2 linked regions of the Piscinibacter gummiphilus genome follow. Each later gene encodes a partner of the first gene's protein in a complex. Links are inferred from orthologs where the notes say so. Each region holds a gene or a part of one and is shown in the gene's direction. Other genes may lie near its edges.

Region 1 (6,926 bases):
TTGCCCGCCTTGTCGAGGTAAGGTCCTGTGATGGAACGCGAGCGGCCGTAGATGATCTTGTACGTGCTGTTCACACCCTGGCAGCACTTGTCGATGGACGCGAACAGGTAGTACCAGCCGTTGTTGTAGGTGATGGCCGGCGCCTCGATGCCCGCGCTGCGCTTCGCGATGGACGTCTGCGAGCCCGTGGGTTTCATCGTCGACGGGTTGAGCCGCACGATCTTCAGCCCGCTCCAGAACGATCCGAACGCGAGCCAGGGGTTGCCGGACGCGTCGATCACCAGGTTCGGGTCAATCGCGTTGTAGTCGTTGGCGCTCGTCGAGCGCAGCACCAGGCCGTTGTCGGTCCAGCGGCCGTCGCTGACCTTGGTCGCCGACACGAGGCCGATGGCCGAGGTGTTGCTGCCAAAGCTCGAGATCGCGTAGTACACCCACACCTTGCCGTTGAACTGGTGGGCGTCGGGTGCCCAGACGTCGTTGGCCTTCTGGTTCGGCACGTAGGTCTTCCACCACGATGGCGGCGACAGGAAGATGCGCGGCGCGCGGGTCCAGTTGCGGCCGGTGCTGTCGCCGGCCAGCACCTGCAGGCCCTCGCCGGTGCTGAACGTGAACCAGCGGTCCCCCTCCCGGAGGATCGAGGGGTCGTGCGCGCCCACGTCGCCCGTGAGGGCCCAGTGGGCAGCGGACGCGGGAAGGATCGCGGACGCCAATGCGGCGGCCGCCAGCGCCTGGCGCCGGAAGCGTTTCGTGAACATGATTTGTCTCCGTTGTGGTTTTCGGCCGACTTCGCGGCCGTCCGGGCGGGTGCCCGGCGCCTTTTTAAGCCCGGACGGGCCGCGCCGCAATGGGGTCGGCCCCCGAAGGGCGCACCGTGCTTTCTATAATCGGGGACACCCTTCGAGCGCCCCTGATTGCGCCCTCCCATGAGCCCCGACTTCAAACCGACCGAGATCGAACGCGCCGCCCAGGCCGCGTGGACCGCCGCCGACGCCTACCGCGTGACCGAGGACGCGAGCCGTTCCAAGTTCTACGCCTGCTCCATGCTGCCCTACCCCAGCGGCAAACTGCACATGGGCCACGTGCGCAACTACACGATCAACGACATGCTCACGCGCCAGCTGCGCATGAAGGGCAAGAACGTGCTGATGCCCATGGGCTGGGACGCCTTCGGCCTGCCCGCCGAAAACGCGGCCATCAAGAACAAGGTGCCGCCGGCGAAGTGGACCTACGACAACATCGCCTACATGAAGAAGCAGATGCAGGCGATGGGGCTGGCCATCGACTGGTCGCGCGAAGTCGCCACCTGCTCGCCCGAGTACTACAAGTGGAACCAGTGGCTGTTCCTGAAGATGCTCGAGGCCGGCATCTGCGAACGCCGCACCCAGATCGTCAACTGGGACCCGGTCGACCAGACCGTGCTCGCGAACGAGCAGGTGATCGACGGCCGCGGCTGGCGCTCGGGCGCCCCCGTGGAGAAGCGCGAGATCCCGGGCTACTACCTGAACATCACGAAATACGCCGGTGAGCTGCTCGACCAGGTGCAGGACGGCCTGCCCGGCTGGCCCGAGCGCGTGAAGCTGATGCAGGAGAACTGGATCGGCCGCAGCGAGGGCGTGCGCTTCGCCTTCCCGCACGAGATCCGCGGCGCCGACGGCGAACTGATCCAGGACGGCCGCCTGTACGTGTTCACCACCCGCGCCGACACGGTGATGGGCGTCACCTTCTGCGCCGTGGCGCCCGAGCACCCGCTCGCCACCCATGCCGCGAAGGCCGACCCGAAGGTGGCCGCGTTCATCGAGGAGTGCAAGGCCGGCGGCACCACCGAGGCCGAACTCGCCACGCAGGAGAAGAAGGGCGTGCCCACGGGCCTCTTCGTCACGCACCCGCTCACGCACGAGCAGGTGCCGGTGTGGGTCGGCAACTACGTGCTGATGAGCTACGGCGACGGCGCCGTGATGGGCGTGCCCGCGCACGACGAACGCGACTTCGCGTTCGCGAAGAAGTACGGCATCGACATCCTGCAGGTCGTCACCATCGACGGCGAACACTTCAGCTACGACCACTGGCAGGAGTGGTACGGCGACAAGCAGCGCGGCGTCACCATCAACTCCGACTACTTCAGCGGCCTGTCCCACGGCGCCGCGGTGGACGCGGTGGCCGCGGCCCTCGCCCAGAAGGGCCTCGGCGAGAAGAAGACCACGTGGCGCCTGCGCGACTGGGGCATCAGCCGCCAGCGCTACTGGGGCACCCCGATCCCCATCATCCACTGCCCGGACCACGGTCCGGTGCCGGTGCCCGAGAAGGACCTCCCGGTGGTGCTGCCGGAAGACGTCGTGCCCGACGGCAGCGGCAACCCGCTGAACAAGCACGCGGCCTTCCTGAACGTGGCCTGCCCCACCTGCGGCAAGCCCTCGCGCCGGGAAACCGACACGATGGACACGTTCGTCGACAGCTCGTGGTACTTCATGCGGTACTGCGACGCCACGAACGACAAGGCCATGGTGGGCGCCGGCACGGAGTACTGGATGCCGATGGACCAGTACATCGGCGGCATCGAACACGCCATCCTGCACCTGCTGTACGCGCGCTTCTGGACCAAGGTGATGCGGGACCTGGGCCTCGTGAAGATCGACGAACCGTTCACGAAGCTGCTGACGCAGGGCATGGTGCTCAACGAGGCGTTCTCGCGCACGCACGACACCGGCGGCAAGGACTACTACTGGGCCCACGACCTCGACATCGTGCGCGACGAACACGCGCACGTGCAGTCGGCCGTCCACAAGGAGGACGGCAAGCCGGTGGTGTACGAAGGCTGGACCACGATGTCCAAGTCGAAGAACAACGGCGTCGACCCGCAGCAGCTGATCGAACGCCAGGGCGCCGACACGGCCCGCCTGTTCGTGATGTTCGCGTCGCCGCCCGAGCAGACGCTCGAGTGGAACGACGCCGGTGTCGAAGGCGCGAACCGCTTCCTGCGCCGCATCTGGAACTTCGGCGTCAAGCACGCCGACGCGGTGCGCGCCTCTGGCGCGGTGGACGCCTCGGCGCTGTCCGACGACGCGAAGACGTTGCGCCGCGAGGTGCACAAGGTGCTCGAGCAGGTCAGCTACGACTACGAGCGCATGCAGTACAACACCGTCGTCTCCGGCGCGATGAAGCTGCTGAACGCACTCGAAGGCTTCAAGGGCGATGCACCCGCGGTGATCCGCGAGGCGTACGGCATCCTGCTGCGCGTGCTGTACCCGGCCTGCCCGCACATCACGTGGCACCTGTGGAACGAGCTGGGCTATGCGGCCGTCGGCGGCGACCTGCTCGACGCGACCTGGCCCGAGGTCGACCCGGCCGCGCTGGTGCAGGACGAGATCGAGCTGATGCTGCAGGTCAACGGCAAGCTGCGCGGCTCCATCCGCGTGGCCGCCGGTGCCGACAAGGCCGCCATCGAGGCGCTTGCACTCGCCAACCCCGAGTTCATCCGCTTCTCCGAAGGCAAACCGCCGAAGAAGATCGTTGTCGTGCCGGGCCGGCTCGTCAACGTGGTGGTCTGATGCCGAAGCGCCCGACGCCCGTGTCCCGGCGGCTGTGCCTGTCCGTGCTGGCCGCCGCGGCCGGCGCGGGCGCGCTCGCCGGATGCGGCTTCCAGCTCCGCCGCCCGCCGGAGCTGCCGTTCCGCACGCTGCACCTCTCGGGCTTCAAGCCCACGTCGTCGATGGGCGTGGCCCTGCGGCGCGCGCTGGCCTCGTCGCCCTCCACCCGCCTCGTCGACGCCCCGCCGGCCGCCGAGGCCATCTTCGAGGTGCTGGTCGACGCCCAGGAGCGCAACGTGGTCGCGTTCACGTCCACCGGCCAGGTGCGTGAACTGCAGCTGCGCGAACGCCTCACGTTCCGCCTGAAGGCGAACAACGGGCGCGAGCTGATCCCCCGCACCGAGATCCTGCAGACGCGCGACATGACCTACAACGAGCGCGATGCCCTCGCCAAGGAGCAGGAGGAGCAGCTGCTGTACCGCGCGATGCAGGACGACATCGCGCTTCAGGTGATGCGCCGCCTCGGCGCGGTCAAACTCTGAGGAGGCCGGAATGCAAGTCCGGGCAGACCAGCTCGCAGGCCACCTGAAGCAGTGCGCCACCAAGGGCCTGCGCCCCATCTACACGCTCTACGGCGACGAGCCGCTGCTCGCCCAGGAAGCGTGCGACGCGGTGCGTGCCGCCGCGCGGGCCGCGGGCCACACCGAACGCCAGGTGCACACGGTGGCTGGCGCCCACTTCGACTGGAGCGGCCTGCTCGGCGCGTCGCAGGCCATGAGCCTGTTCGCCGACCGGCAGATCGTCGAGATCCGCATCCCCTCCGGCAAGCCGGGCAAGGACGGCTCCGAAGCACTGCAGCGCTACTGCGAGACGCTGTCGGAAGACGTCGTCACCATCGTGCAGTTGCCCAAGCTCGACCGCACGCAGCAGAGCAGCGCGTGGTTCCTCGCGCTCGACGGCGCCGGGGTCACGGTGCGCGTCGACGCCATCGACCGCAAGGCCCTGCCCACGTGGATCGCCCAGCGCCTCGCCGCGCAGGGCCAGCGCGTGATGGACGGCGAGGCCGGGCAGCAGACGCTCGCCTTCTTCGCCGACCGCGTCGAGGGCAACCTGATGGCCGCGCACCAGGAGGTGCAGAAGCTCGGCCTGCTGTACCCCGCCGGTGAACTGAGCTTCGAGCAGATCGAAAGCGCCGTGCTCAACGTGGCCCGCTACGACGTCTTCAAGCTCGGCGAGGCGGTGCTGGCCGGCCAGGTGGCCCGCGCGCTGCGCATGCTCGACGGCCTGCAGGCCGAAGGCGAGGCGGCCGTGCTCGTGCACTGGACGCTCGCCAACGACATCCTCGCCCTCAAGCGCGTGCGCGACGCGATGAACGACGGCAAGCCGCTGCCGATGGCCCTGCGCGAGGCGCGGGTCTGGGGTGCGAAGGAACGCCTGTTCGAACGGGCCGCACCGGTGCTCACCGACATCGCCCTCGCCGAACTCGTCGAGGCCGCGCAAGTGTGCGACGGCCTCGCCAAGGGCCTGCGCCACCCCGGCTGGCCCCTCGACGCGTGGGCCGGCCTGCGTCGCCTGTCGCTGATGATCTGCGAGCGGGTCGCGGTGAGCGCCCGCAAGCCGGGCGGCCCGGGCCGCCGGCTCGCCCTGTCGTCCTGAACGCCATCTCCCGAGGAACCGCCATGCGCCCGATCACCGTCGCCCTGCTCTCGTTCGGCCTGGCCGCGCTCACGGCCTGCAGCCGCATCGACCCCATCGGCACCGACCTCGTGGCGCTCAACGCGGCGGGCCAGACCGCCATGGCCCAGGCCGACGTGCAGCAGGCGATGACCAAGGTGCAGGCGGCGGCCACGAACCCGGAGAAGGCCGCGATCATGCGCGAATCGGCCGCCGCGATCGGCCGTGCCCGTGACACGCTCGAGAAGACCGAGATGAAATCGCCGGAGGTGCGCGACATCCAGGCCCGCATGGTCGCCGGCTTCGGCAAGCTCGGCGCCGGCGCGAAAACCGCGGCCGACGCCTTCGATTCGTCCGCCACCGCCGACCTCGACAAGGCCCGCCAGCAGATGCGCGAGGGTCAGGTCGAGTTCATCAACGCCGGCCAGGACATGGTGACGCTGGCCAAGCGCCGCAGCGTGGACCTCAACACCCGCCGGTCATGAACGCGCCGCGCGCCCTGGCCCTGGCGGCGTTCGCCGCGCTGCTGCAGGCCTGCGCCACGTCGGCCCCCGAGGAAACGAGGTACACCGGCGAGATCTTCAGCGGCGGCCGGCGGCTGCCGGTCACCACCGTCTTCTGGGAGGACCGGAACGACCGCACCGTGGGCCGCTACGTGTTCGTCGAACCGGACGGCCGCGAGGTGCCCGGCACGCTCGGCCCCTGCGAGATGCGCAACGAGGTGGTGCTGCGCTGCGAGTGGACCGACACCTACGGCCAGGGCTACTTCTTCGCGCGCTTCTCCGAAGACCGGCAGCGCTTCCGCGGCCGCTGGGGCCGCGGGGACCTGCACCACACACTGTCCATCGAAGGCATCTGGCACGGCCAGCGCTGAGGGACCTCCTCAGAGGGCCTTGAGCCCGGCCTGCAGCGCATGACGCACCGTCTGCAGGCGGATGGATGCCCGGTCGCCAGCGAGCTGCAGCAGCACCGCCTCGGCGGGCTGCCCCGTGACCGCCCAGGCGAGCCACACGGTGCCCACCGGCTTGTCCGGCGACCCGCCGCCCGGCCCCGCGATGCCCGTGACCGCCAGCGCGAGCCCGGCCGGCGCCCGCGCGAGCGCCCCCTGGGCCATCGCGAGGGCCACCGGGCGGCTCACCGCGCCATGGCGGCGCAGCGTGGCGCCCGGCACGCCCAGCAGGTCGGTCTTGGCGTCGTTGCTGTACGTCACCACGCCGCGGTCGAACCAGTCGCTCGACCCGGCGATGGCGGTGCACGCCGCGGCGATCAGCCCGCCCGTGCACGACTCGGCCGTCACCAGGCGCACGCCGCGCGCGAGCAGCGCCGCGGCCAGTGCACGCACGTCGGCCTCCACGGCCTCGATGGGATCCACGCTGCTCACACCACCCACCTCCACAACGCGATGACCAGCAGCACACACAGCGCCGCCACGAAATCGTCGAACAGGATGCCCCAGCCCTGGCGCCAGCCCGGCGGCTCGCCGCGGCGGCCCTTGAAGCGTTCGTCGGCCCAGGCCACCGGGCCCGGCTTCACGGCATCGAAGAAGCGGAACAGCGCGAAGGCGACGGTCTGGCCCAGCAGGCCGGCCGGGGTCACGAGCCACAGCACGAGCCAGAAGGCCAGGATCTCGTCCCACACGATCGCGCCGGGATCGGCGACGGCCATGTGCCGCGCGGTGACGGTGCACGCCCACCAGCCGACGAGCGTGCCGAGGCCGAGCAGCAGCGC
Region 2 (9,959 bases), 2.3 Mb from region 1 along the record:
TCCTGCGCGATGCCGTCGTAGTAGCTCTTGCCGGTCAGTGCCTTCATCTCGTCGGCGACGAGCGCTTTCGAGCCGAGGCATTCGACGATGGAGGCGATGTAGAACGGGCCCACGTCGACGACGTAGGCCGATTCGCCGCGCGACGCCTCGACCTCGGTGAACCCATGCGTCGCCAGGTGGGCGCCGGTGGCCTTGGCCGCGCGCTGGGCGGCGACCTTCAGCGGGTCGATCAGGTCGTAGTTGACGCCGGCCTGTTCGTAGCTGAGGGTGTCGTTGGCGGTGGGCGGGGTGGACTTGGTGTTCATGAGCGGGTTCGGACGTCGGTGCCGGCGGAGGGGCCAAACCCGGATTATCGGGCAGGTGACGATCCGCGTCGTGTTGCACCCGACGGCGACCGTAGAATGCCCGGATGTCCTACCTCGTCCTGGCTCGCAAGTACCGCTCCCGCGATTTCGAATCGCTCGTGGGGCAGGAGCACGTCGTGCAGGCGCTGGGCAACGCGCTCACGCAGCAGCGCCTGCACCACGCCTACCTGTTCACCGGCACCCGGGGCGTCGGCAAGACCTCCGTGTCGCGCATCCTCGCGAAGGCGCTCAACTGCACCGGGGCCGACGGCCAGGGCGGCATCACCGCCCACCCGTGCGGCGTGTGCGATGCCTGCCGCGACATCGACGCCGGCCGCTTCGTCGACTACGTCGAACTCGACGCGGCGTCGAACCGCGGCGTGGAAGAAATCTCCCAGCTGCTCGACCAGGCCGTCTACAAGCCGGTGATGGGGCGCTTCAAGGTCTACATGATCGACGAAGTGCACATGCTGTCGAACACCGCGTTCAACGCGATGCTCAAGACGCTCGAGGAGCCGCCCGAGTACCTCAAGTTCGTGCTGGCCACCACCGACCCGCAGAAGGTGCCGCCCACGGTGCTGTCGCGCTGCCTGCAGTTCAACCTGCGGCCCATGGCGCCGCAGACGGTGCTGGAGCACCTCGGCAACGTGCTGGGCGCCGAACAGATCCAGGCCGAACCCGGCGCGCTGCGCCTGCTGTCGCGCGCCGCGCGCGGCTCGATGCGCGACGCACTGTCCCTCACCGACCAGGCCATCGCGTTCGGCGCCGGTTCGCTCACCGAGGCGGGCGTGCGCCAGATGCTCGGCGCGGTGGACCGTTCGCACGCCGTGCGCCTGATCGACGCGCTGGCCGCGGGGCAGGGCGCCGAGGTGGTGGCCGCCGTCAACGACCTGCGCGGCCTGGGCCTGTCGGCCACCGGCACGCTCGAGGAGATGGCGTCGCTGCTGCAGCAGATGGCGGTGGTGCAGGCCGTGCCCGACGCGCTGGACCCGGCCGATCCCGACAGCGCCGCGCCCGTGCGCCTCTCGGCGCTGCTGCCGGCCGACGAGATCCAGCTGCTCTACAGCATCGTGCTGCACGGCCGTGCCGAGCTGAACCTCGCGCCCGACGAATACAGCGGCCTCGTGATGGTGCTGCTGCGCATGCTGGCGTTCCGTCCGGCAGGTGGTGCGCCCGCGCCCGCACCGGCGCGTCCGGCCTCCGCTCCAGCCGCGTCGTCACCGGCGCCGGCGCCGGTCGCCGCGCCCGTGGTGGCGCCGGTGTCCGCTCCGGTCTCCGTGGCCGCGCCCGTGCCGGTCCGTCCGCCGATGCCCGCTCCCGTGCCTGCGCCTGCGCCAGTTCGCGCGGCCGCACCGGCCCCGGTGCCCGTCCCGGCGCCCGCACCCCGCGAACCCATGCGCCCCGCGGCGGTCGCCCAGGCCCCGGCCGTGCGTGTGCCGGTCCCGGTGCGCGACGACGAACCTCCGGCCTGGCTCGACGAGCAGCCGTTCGACGGCGAACCGTCGAACGAGGCGCCCATGAGCCTGGACGACTTCGAACCCGACCGCGGCGAACCGTCCGAGCCGGTGGTGGCCCCGGTGGCGCGCCGTCCGCTGCCGGCCGATCCCGCGCCGACCCTCCACGTGCCCACCCAGATGGGCGCGCGCTGGAACGACGTCGTGATGCAGCTCAACGCCGCGGGCGCCATCTCGGCGCTGGCCCGCGAGATGGCGATGCAGGCGCATTGCCTGGCCGTCGAGACCCGCGACGGCACGATGGTGTGGCGCCTGATCGTCGAGCGCGAGATGCTGCGCGCGCCGGCCCAGTGCAACAAGGTGCAGAGCGCGCTGTCGGAGCTGTTGAAGCAGCCGGTGCGCTTCGAGTTCGAGAGCGGCCAGGCCACGGACACGCCCTCCCTGCGCGCCTCGGCCGAGCGCAACCGCCGCCAGGCGGAGGCCGAACAGATCATTTCCAACGACCCGCTGGTGCAGTCGCTGATGCAGCAGTTCAAGACGGCGCGCATCGTGCCGGGGTCCGTCAAATTCCACTGAAGTCCAGTCCAAAAGGATCACACCATGATGAAGAACCAGATCGCCGGCTTGATGAAGCAGGCGCAGCAGATGCAGGAAAACCTCAAGAAGGCCCAGGACGAACTGGCCACCATCGAGGTGGAAGGCCAGTCCGGCGCCGGCCTCGTGAAGGTGACCATGACCTGCAAGCACGACGTCAAGCGCGTCGTGATCGACCCGAGCCTGCTGGCCGACGACAAGGACATGCTGGAAGACCTCGTGGCCGCCGCCTTCAACGACGGCCTGCGCCGCGCGGAAGAGGTCTCCCAGGAGAAGATGGGCAAGCTCACCGCCGGCATGCCGCTGCCCGGCGGCATGAAGTTCCCGTTCTGAGTCCGTGGCCGCATCCGCCCTCGAGGCGCTGATCGACGCCCTGCACCTGCTCCCGGGCGTGGGGCAGAAGTCGGCGCAGCGCATGGCGTTCCACCTCCTGCAGCACGACCGGGTCGGTGCGCAGACGCTGGCGGATGCGCTCGACACGGCGCTGCACGACGTGCGGCACTGCGAGCGGTGCCACACGTTCACCGAGGCGCCGGTGTGCAGCACCTGCCTCGACCCCGAACGCGATCCGAAGCTGCTCTGTGTGGTGGAAACCCCCGCCGACCAGGCCGCGATGGAACGCACCGGCAGCTACAAGGGCCTCTACTTCGTGCTGATGGGGCGGCTGAGCCCGCTCGACGGCATCGGCGTGTCCGACATCGGGCTGCAGGCCCTGATGGACCGCACGGCCGACGGCGTGGTCGACGAGGTCATCGTCGCCACCAACTTCACCGCCGAGGGCGAGGCCACGTCCCACGTGATCGCCGAGGCGCTCAAGTCGCGCGAGGTGCGGGTGACCCGGCTCGCGCGCGGCGTGCCCATCGGCAGCGAACTCGAACACGTGGACCTGGGCACCATCGCACACGCGCTCGTGGCGCGGCGCTGACCCCCCTTCAGGTCGCGTCCACCTTCCACCGCACCCGCGGTGACCGGAGCGCATAGCGTTGCCGGTACTGCGCGGGCGACACCCCCGCCTCGCGGCGGAATACCCGCCGGAACGCCGCCGGGTCCGCATACCCGCACGCCTCGCCGATGGCCGGCACCCCGTCGAGTGACAGTTCGAGCAGCACCCGCGCCCGCTGGCACCGCAGGCCGTGCAGGTGGTCGAGTGGCGAGTGACCCAGGGCCTCCTGGAAGTGGCGCAGCAGCGTGCGCGGGCTGACCGCGGCGGCGTCGGCCACCTCGCGCAGCCGGTACGGGCGGTCGAGGTGTTCGCCCATCCACGCGACGGCCAGCGCCACCGGGCTGCCACGCGTGGTGCCGAGGTGCGCCTGCGCGGCGGCGCGCACGGCGGCATGCTGGCGGTCGGGGTCGTGCTGGTGCACGTTCGCGCAGGCCTGGGCCAGCTCCGGGCCCACGGCCAGGCGAACGAGTTCGAGTGCGACGGGGATCAGCGTGGCAGACTCGGCCCCGCTCAGCAGCGGTCCGTCGTGCAGCCAGGCACTGCCCGGTGCCACGGCGACGTGAGGGAAGTCCTGGCGGAAGCCGCCCGACTGGTACCAGGCGAGCGCGACGCGCAGGCCGTCGATGCGGCCGGTGCGGGCCGCGAGCCACGTCGCGGCCCCGAGGGTGACCACGAGTGCGCTGTCGTCGAAGGCCGCGGCGATGCGCTTGACGGCCGCGTCGAGCCCGTCGAGCGTGTGGCGGAGCGATGGCATGTCGCGGGCCAGCAGCGATGGCACGAACAGCGCCCGGCGCGGGTGGCGCTCGCTCCGCAGGCCTGCGTCGGCATACCCGCGAAGCTCGGCCGGCAGCCCCCGCAACGGCCGGCCGGCCGCGTCGACGAGCCGCCAGCCGATGTGGGGCGCGGCGTCGCCGTGCTGCAGCGTCGAGATGGTGTTGGCCGAGCGCAGCACGTCGACGAACGACAGCGCGGCGCCGGCCAGCGCGTGCGGGCAGACCATCACGTCGACGTGGGCGGCGAGGGTGGGGGTGGACATCCGGGTGGCGGGATCGGCTCGGTGGTTGGCCATTCTCGCTCTGCCTGCCGGGGCGGGGTGTCACTACGATGACCCGCACTCCATCCACTCCCACCGGACCCCGATGAACGCCACCCTCCGCCACACCGCTGCCGCCGTGTCCCTGCTGCTGTCCGTCTGCCACGTGCAGGCCCAGGTGGCGCCGGCCACGCTGTCCACGCTCGACGAGCGCATCGCCGCGGTGACGCCGAAGCTCACCGCGTGGCGGCGCGACATCCACGCGCACCCCGAGCTGTCGGGCCAGGAGAAGCGCACCGCGAAGACCGTGGCCGACCACCTGCGCGCGCTGGGCCTCGACGTGCAGACCGGTGTGGGCGGCACAGGCGTCGTGGGCACGCTCAGGGGCGGCCTGCCGGGCAAGGTGGTGGCGTTGCGCGCCGACATGGACGCGCTGCCGGTGGCCGAGGCCACCGGGCTCCCGTTCGCGTCGACCGTGAAGGCGCGGTACCAGGGCAAGGAAACGCCGGTGATGCACGCCTGCGGCCACGACGGCCACGTGGCGATCCTGATGGGCGTGGCCGAGGTGCTGGCCGGCCTGCGCGAGCAGGTGCCGGGCACCATCAAGTTCGTGTTCCAGCCCGCCGAGGAGGGCAAGCCCGACAGCGGCGACGGCCACGCGCACGACGACGAGGCCTGGGGCGCCAAGGCCATGGTGGCCCAGGGCGCGCTGAAGGACGTGCAGGCCATCTTCGGCCTGCACCTCACGTCGAACATCCCGCTGGGCGTGGTGGGCTACCGCTCGGGCCCGCTGATGGCGGGCTCGGACGGCGTGCAGATCAAGGTGTCCGGCCGGGGCACGCACGGCTCGTCGCCGTGGACGGGCGTGGACCCGATCTTCGCCGCGTCGCAGGTCGTGGTGGGCCTGCAGAGCATCGTCAGCCGCCAGCTCAACATCACGAAGGAGCCGGCCGTGCTGTCGATCGGGTCCATCCACGGCGGCAACCGCGACAACATCATTCCGGATTTCGTCGAGATGCAGGGCACGCTGCGCACGTTCGACGAGACCATGCGCACGGAGGCGAAACAGCGCATCGTGACGACGGCCCAGTCCATCGCCGCGTCCTCCGGCGCGAAGGCGGACGTGAGCTTCGGCCCCACGGCCTACCCCGTGACCTCGAACCCGGCCGCGCTGACCGAGGCTTCTCTGCCCGCGCTGAAGCAGGCCGCGAACGGCAAGGTGGCGGTCATCCCGAAGGTCAGCGGTTCGGAGGACTTCTCCGAGTTCCAGAAGGTGGTGCCGGGCTTCTTCTACTTCATGGGCGCGGCCCCGAAGGGCAAGGATGCGGCCACCGCCCCGGCCAATCACTCGCCGATGTTCGACTTCGACGAGGCGGCGCTGCCGATGGGCGCGCGCACGCTGGCCGTGCTGGCCCTCGACTACCTCGCGAAACCCTGACAGGGCCCGAGACCTGCGGCGATACTCCGGGGTTCCATCCCGAGGAGGACGCCGCATGGCCACGATCGCGAGAGGTTCGTTCACCGTCGACATGAGCCCGCAGGGCGAGGCCGACACCCGCGACGGCGTGAGCCTTGGCCGCCTGTCGCTGCGCAAGCGCTTCGAGGGCGACCTCGACGCCACCGGCGAGGGCCAGATGCTCACCGCGATGACCCCGGTCAAGGGTTCGGCCGGCTACGTCGCCATCGAGCGCGTCACCGGCGCCTTGTCGGGCCGCGCCGGCGCGTTCGTGCTGCAGCACACGGGCACCATGGACAAGGGCGCGCAACAGCTCTCGATCACGGTGGTGCCCGATTCGGGGACGGGAGACCTGGCCGGCATCACCGGCGCCCTGCGCATCCGCATCGCGGACGGGCAGCACTTCTACGAGTTCGAGTACACGCTGCCGGCCGGCGACTGACGGCGCACCACGCTGTCGACCGTGCGCCCGCGGCCGAGCAGCAGCAGGCGCGTGTCCAGGTCGACGAAGGCGTTGTCCGGCGCCTCCGTGCCGAGGTCGTGCAGCGCCCGTGGTGTCACCTGGGCGAATCGGAGCGGCCGGCTCCGTCCAAGCGACCGCCACAGCCGATGCGACGCCTCGGACTGGCGGGCCCCGCTCAGCAGGCAGGCGCCGCCGTCGAGCATCCACTGGTAGATGCGTGTGGCGAGGCCCAGGCGCTGGTGGTCCGCGGCGAACTTCGCGTGGGGCGAGAAGACCTCGCCCTGCGGCGCTGGCACCCGCGCGAAGGCCACGTACCCCGCGAGGCCCGGCCGGTCCGCCGGAACGACGTAGACGTACACCCCCGACGGGGCCGACCGCCAGAGGAGGGTTGCGGTCGACGGGTCCGCCGGCCGCCAGGCCCTCAGCGGGCCGGGCAGCGTGGGCAGGCGCCGCGCGAGCGCGGCGAGGTCGAGCTCGATCTGTCCCGGGGGCAGCCGGACGTCGATGCGCATGGTCCTCAGCCCTCCCGCGGCCAGGGCGGATGTGCGGGCGGCGGGACGACGAGCACGTCGCAGCCGGCCTCGGCCATCAGGCGGCGCGCCACGCCCAGGTGCAGCCGCCCCACGGGGAGGCGAGAGCGCCAGGCCCGAAGCGCGACGAGGTCGACGCCGAAGGTGCGGGTGGCCGAGACGAGGTGGGCGGCCATGGCGCCACTCGGGCGCACGTGCAGCCGGGCCGGGCGGCTCGGTCCGTCGTCGGGGAAGCGGGCCTCGAGCCGGCGGCGCGTGGCCTCGACGCGGTCGCGCCAGTGGCGGGCGACGATGTGCTGCGGCACCCCGAGCGCCTGCATCAACTGCTCCTCGCTCGTCTGCATCACGTGCAGCGCGTGCACTTCGGCCGCGCCGGTGAGGCCCGTCGCCGCTTCGGCGATGGGGGCGATGTGGCTTTCGAGGCCCACCGGCGCGAGCGCGCGCGTGTAGCGCACGCCGCCGCGGCGAGTCGACAGCAGCACGGGACAGACACAGGTGCGGAGCACCTCGGCGGGCGTGCCGAACCAGGCCCGCAGGCCGGGCGGCAGGCCGTCCATCACCAGCAGGTCCCAGGCGGCATTGGCCGCGGCGAGGTCGTCCACGGCGACCGCGCACACGAGCACGCGGGTCAGGCCGTGTTGCGTGCGAAGCCAGTCGGCCTGCACGAGCACGTCGGCCAGCGCGACGGGGGACGAACCGTCGCCCACGGACACCAGCACGATGGCCGCGTCGTCACGCGTCGCGAGCCGCGCCGCACGGCGGATGGCGCTGCCGGCGGTGCCTTCGGCCAGCACCGCGATCGTTCGAAGAAGTTTGCGCATTCCCTGCACTCCGGTTGCCCGCACGGTGCGATGCACCGGCGGAAAGCGATGGCCGGCGCCGGCCGCGAGCCCACGAGGGCAGGCGCGGCCGATTCCGGCGACATGGGGTGTCGACCGGAGAGGGCGGGGTGGGAGCCGGTGCGCGAGTGCGCCCGAGGGAGGAGGTGTCTCACCTGACCGTTCCGGTCGTGCAGTGAGAGCCCGGCGGCCTGCGGTGGTGAACCGGAGGGGCCGGGCCTAGGGATGTGCGGCCAGGCCCTGGCGCCGCGGGGGACGCGTGGTGCGGGGGAGGGGACCGGTCGCCACCACGGCACGGCCTGCCGCGGGGGCGGAGGTGTCGAGGAGGGCGAGGGTGGCGGGCATGCGGCGATTGTAGGCCGGATGCCCGCGAGGGTTGGTCAGTGCTTCTTCTTGACCGTCTTCTTCGCCGGTGCCGACTTCTTCGTGCCCGACGTCTTCTTCGACGGCGCGGCCTTCGTGGACTTGCCCGCCTTCACGCTGCCGTGGCTGGCCTTCGCGGAGGCCTTGCTGCTGCCGCGCGCGGCCTTCGATGCAAGGTAGACCACAATGGTCTCGCCCGGCTTGAACCTGGCGCTCGCACTGGTCTTGTTCCACTCCGCCACCTGGTGCGGCGTCACGCGGTAGCGCTTGGCCACGGTGGCGACGGAGTCGCGCTTGCCGGCCTTGAGCGTCACGCGCCGCAGCGGCGGCACGTCGGGCGTGAGGGCCATGACGGCGTTGTCGGCCAGTTCGGGCGACACGTCGCGCTGCGAGGTCTGCGCGCGCGGCACGAGCAGCGTCGAGCCCGCCTTCACGAGCATCGACGGCGGGATCTTGTTGACCTCGCGCAGGTCGGACTCGGGCATGCCCACGCGCTTGGCGGCCTCGGCCGGGTGCAGCGTGGTGGGGGCGACCCAGGCCGTCCACGTGGCCAGCGGCCCCTGGTGCAGCGAGATGTTGCGGATGAACTGGCTCGCGTTGTCGTACGGCAGCAGCAGCTGCGGCGTGCCGGCAGCGAGGATCACCGGCTTGTTCATCTGCGGGTTCAGCGTGTGGAACTCGTCGCGCGAGACGCCGGCGAGCGCGATGGCGAGGGACACGTCGATGTCGCGCTCGATGGGCACGCTCAGGAAGTACGGGTGGTTCTCGAGCGGCGGCAGCCTGATGCCGAAGTCGGCCGGGCGCGCGATGATGTTCTTCACCGCCTGCAGCTTCGGGACGTAGTACTGCGTCTCGTCCGGCATCTTGAGGCTCAGGTAGTCGGTGGGCAGGCCCAGGCGCTGGTTGCGCTTGATGGCGCGCTGCACGCTGCCCTCGCCCCAGTTGTAGGCGGCCAGCGCGAGCTGCCAGTCGCCGAACATGCCGTACAGCTTGCCCAGGTAGTCGAGCGCGGCGCGCGTGGACGCGAGCACGTCGCGGCGGTCGTCGCGGAACACGTTCTGGCGCAGCTCGAAGTACTTGCCGGTGGCCGGCATGAACTGCCACATGCCCGACGCCTTCGCGGACGACACGGCCTGCGGGTTGAACGCGCTCTCGATGAACGGCAGCAGGGCCAGTTCGGTGGGCATGCCGCGGCGTTCCACCTCCTCGACGATGTGGAACAGGTAGCGGCTGCCGCGCGTGGTCATGCGCTGGACGTAGTCGGGGCGCGAGGAGTACCACTGTTCGCCCTTCTGGACGAGCGGCGTGTCGAGGTCGGGGATGGCGAACCCACGGCGCAGGCGGTCCCACAGGTCGACGGTGGCGGCCGCGGCGTTGAGGTCGACGGCCTCGTTCGGGCGCAACGGGTCGATGGGGGCGGCGACGGCCTGGTTCGGGTCGATCGTGCGGGGGGCCGAGGCGGGCGTGGCGGCGCTGGCGGCCGACTGGGCGGCGCGGACGATGTCGGAGACGTCGTCGTCGGCCGCGTCGGCGCCGCCGTTCGGGGCGACGGTGGAGCAGCCGGCCAGCCACGCCGAGAGCAGGAGGGCGGCGGCCGCGGCGGCGCGCCGCAGGGAGGAGGGTTGGATCATCGGAATTCGTTTTTCCATTGGCGGAGGGCAGCCAGCACGTCGACTTCGTCGCGGCTGCCGGCGCCATGGCGCTGGGCGGCCTCTGCGACGGCGGGGACGCCGCAGCGGAGGAACGGGTTGATCAGGCGCTCCTGCCCGATGGCGCCGGGCAGGGTGGGCAGGCCGCGGGCGCGGAGGTCCTCGCAGCGGGCCGAGTAGTCGAGCAGGTCGGTGTTGCCGGGCTCGACGGCGCGGGCGAACTTCAGGTTGGACAGGGTGTATTCGTGGGCGCAGCAGACGCGGGTGTCGCCGGCCAAGTCCGCCAGCCGG

What was found.
Region 2: the proteins of holA (region 1) and dnaX are in contact, whole or in part, in a cryo-EM structure (PDB 8GIZ), measured with the Escherichia coli proteins. The link is inferred for Piscinibacter gummiphilus from one-to-one orthologs.

What each region holds. Positions count from the first base shown.
Region 1 is NZ_CP015118.1:5,847,968-5,854,893, forward strand. Bases 3,322-6,128 are described here. They hold holA (DNA polymerase III subunit delta), read left to right. Parts: upstream 3,322-4,076; coding sequence 4,077-5,180; downstream 5,181-6,128. Other genes in these bases: leuS (leucine--tRNA ligase), read left to right, coding at 3,322-3,545; A4W93_RS26830 (LPS-assembly lipoprotein LptE), read left to right, coding at 3,545-4,066; A4W93_RS26840 (hypothetical protein), read left to right, coding at 5,204-5,683; A4W93_RS26845 (hypothetical protein), read left to right, coding at 5,680-6,072; A4W93_RS26850 (CinA family protein), read right to left, coding at 6,082-6,128. Also shown: A4W93_RS26820 (arabinan endo-1,5-alpha-L-arabinosidase AbnA), read right to left, coding at 1-755; more of leuS, read left to right, coding at 924-3,321; more of A4W93_RS26850, read right to left, coding at 6,129-6,579; A4W93_RS26855 (phosphatidylglycerophosphatase A family protein), read right to left, coding at 6,576-6,926. UniProt on the Escherichia coli protein: Part of the beta sliding clamp loading complex, which hydrolyzes ATP to load the beta clamp onto primed DNA to form the DNA replication pre-initiation complex.
Region 2 is NZ_CP015118.1:3,592,148-3,602,106, reverse strand. What follows is about bases 1-2,891. They hold dnaX (DNA polymerase III subunit gamma/tau), read left to right. Parts: upstream 1-409; coding sequence 410-2,374; downstream 2,375-2,891. Other genes in these bases: recR (recombination mediator RecR), read left to right, coding at 2,730-2,891; A4W93_RS16170 (YbaB/EbfC family nucleoid-associated protein), read left to right, coding at 2,399-2,725; A4W93_RS16180 (AIR synthase-related protein), read right to left, coding at 1-305. In the rest of the region: more of recR, read left to right, coding at 2,892-3,317; A4W93_RS16160 (GlxA family transcriptional regulator), read right to left, coding at 3,325-4,404; A4W93_RS16155 (amidohydrolase), read left to right, coding at 4,475-5,806; A4W93_RS16150 (DUF3224 domain-containing protein), read left to right, coding at 5,862-6,266; A4W93_RS29695 (N-acetyltransferase), read right to left, coding at 6,230-6,799; A4W93_RS16145 (universal stress protein), read right to left, coding at 6,805-7,638; A4W93_RS16140 (transglycosylase SLT domain-containing protein), read right to left, coding at 8,037-9,650; gloB (hydroxyacylglutathione hydrolase), read right to left, coding at 9,647-9,959. UniProt on the Escherichia coli protein: Part of the beta sliding clamp loading complex, which hydrolyzes ATP to load the beta clamp onto primed DNA to form the DNA replication pre-initiation complex.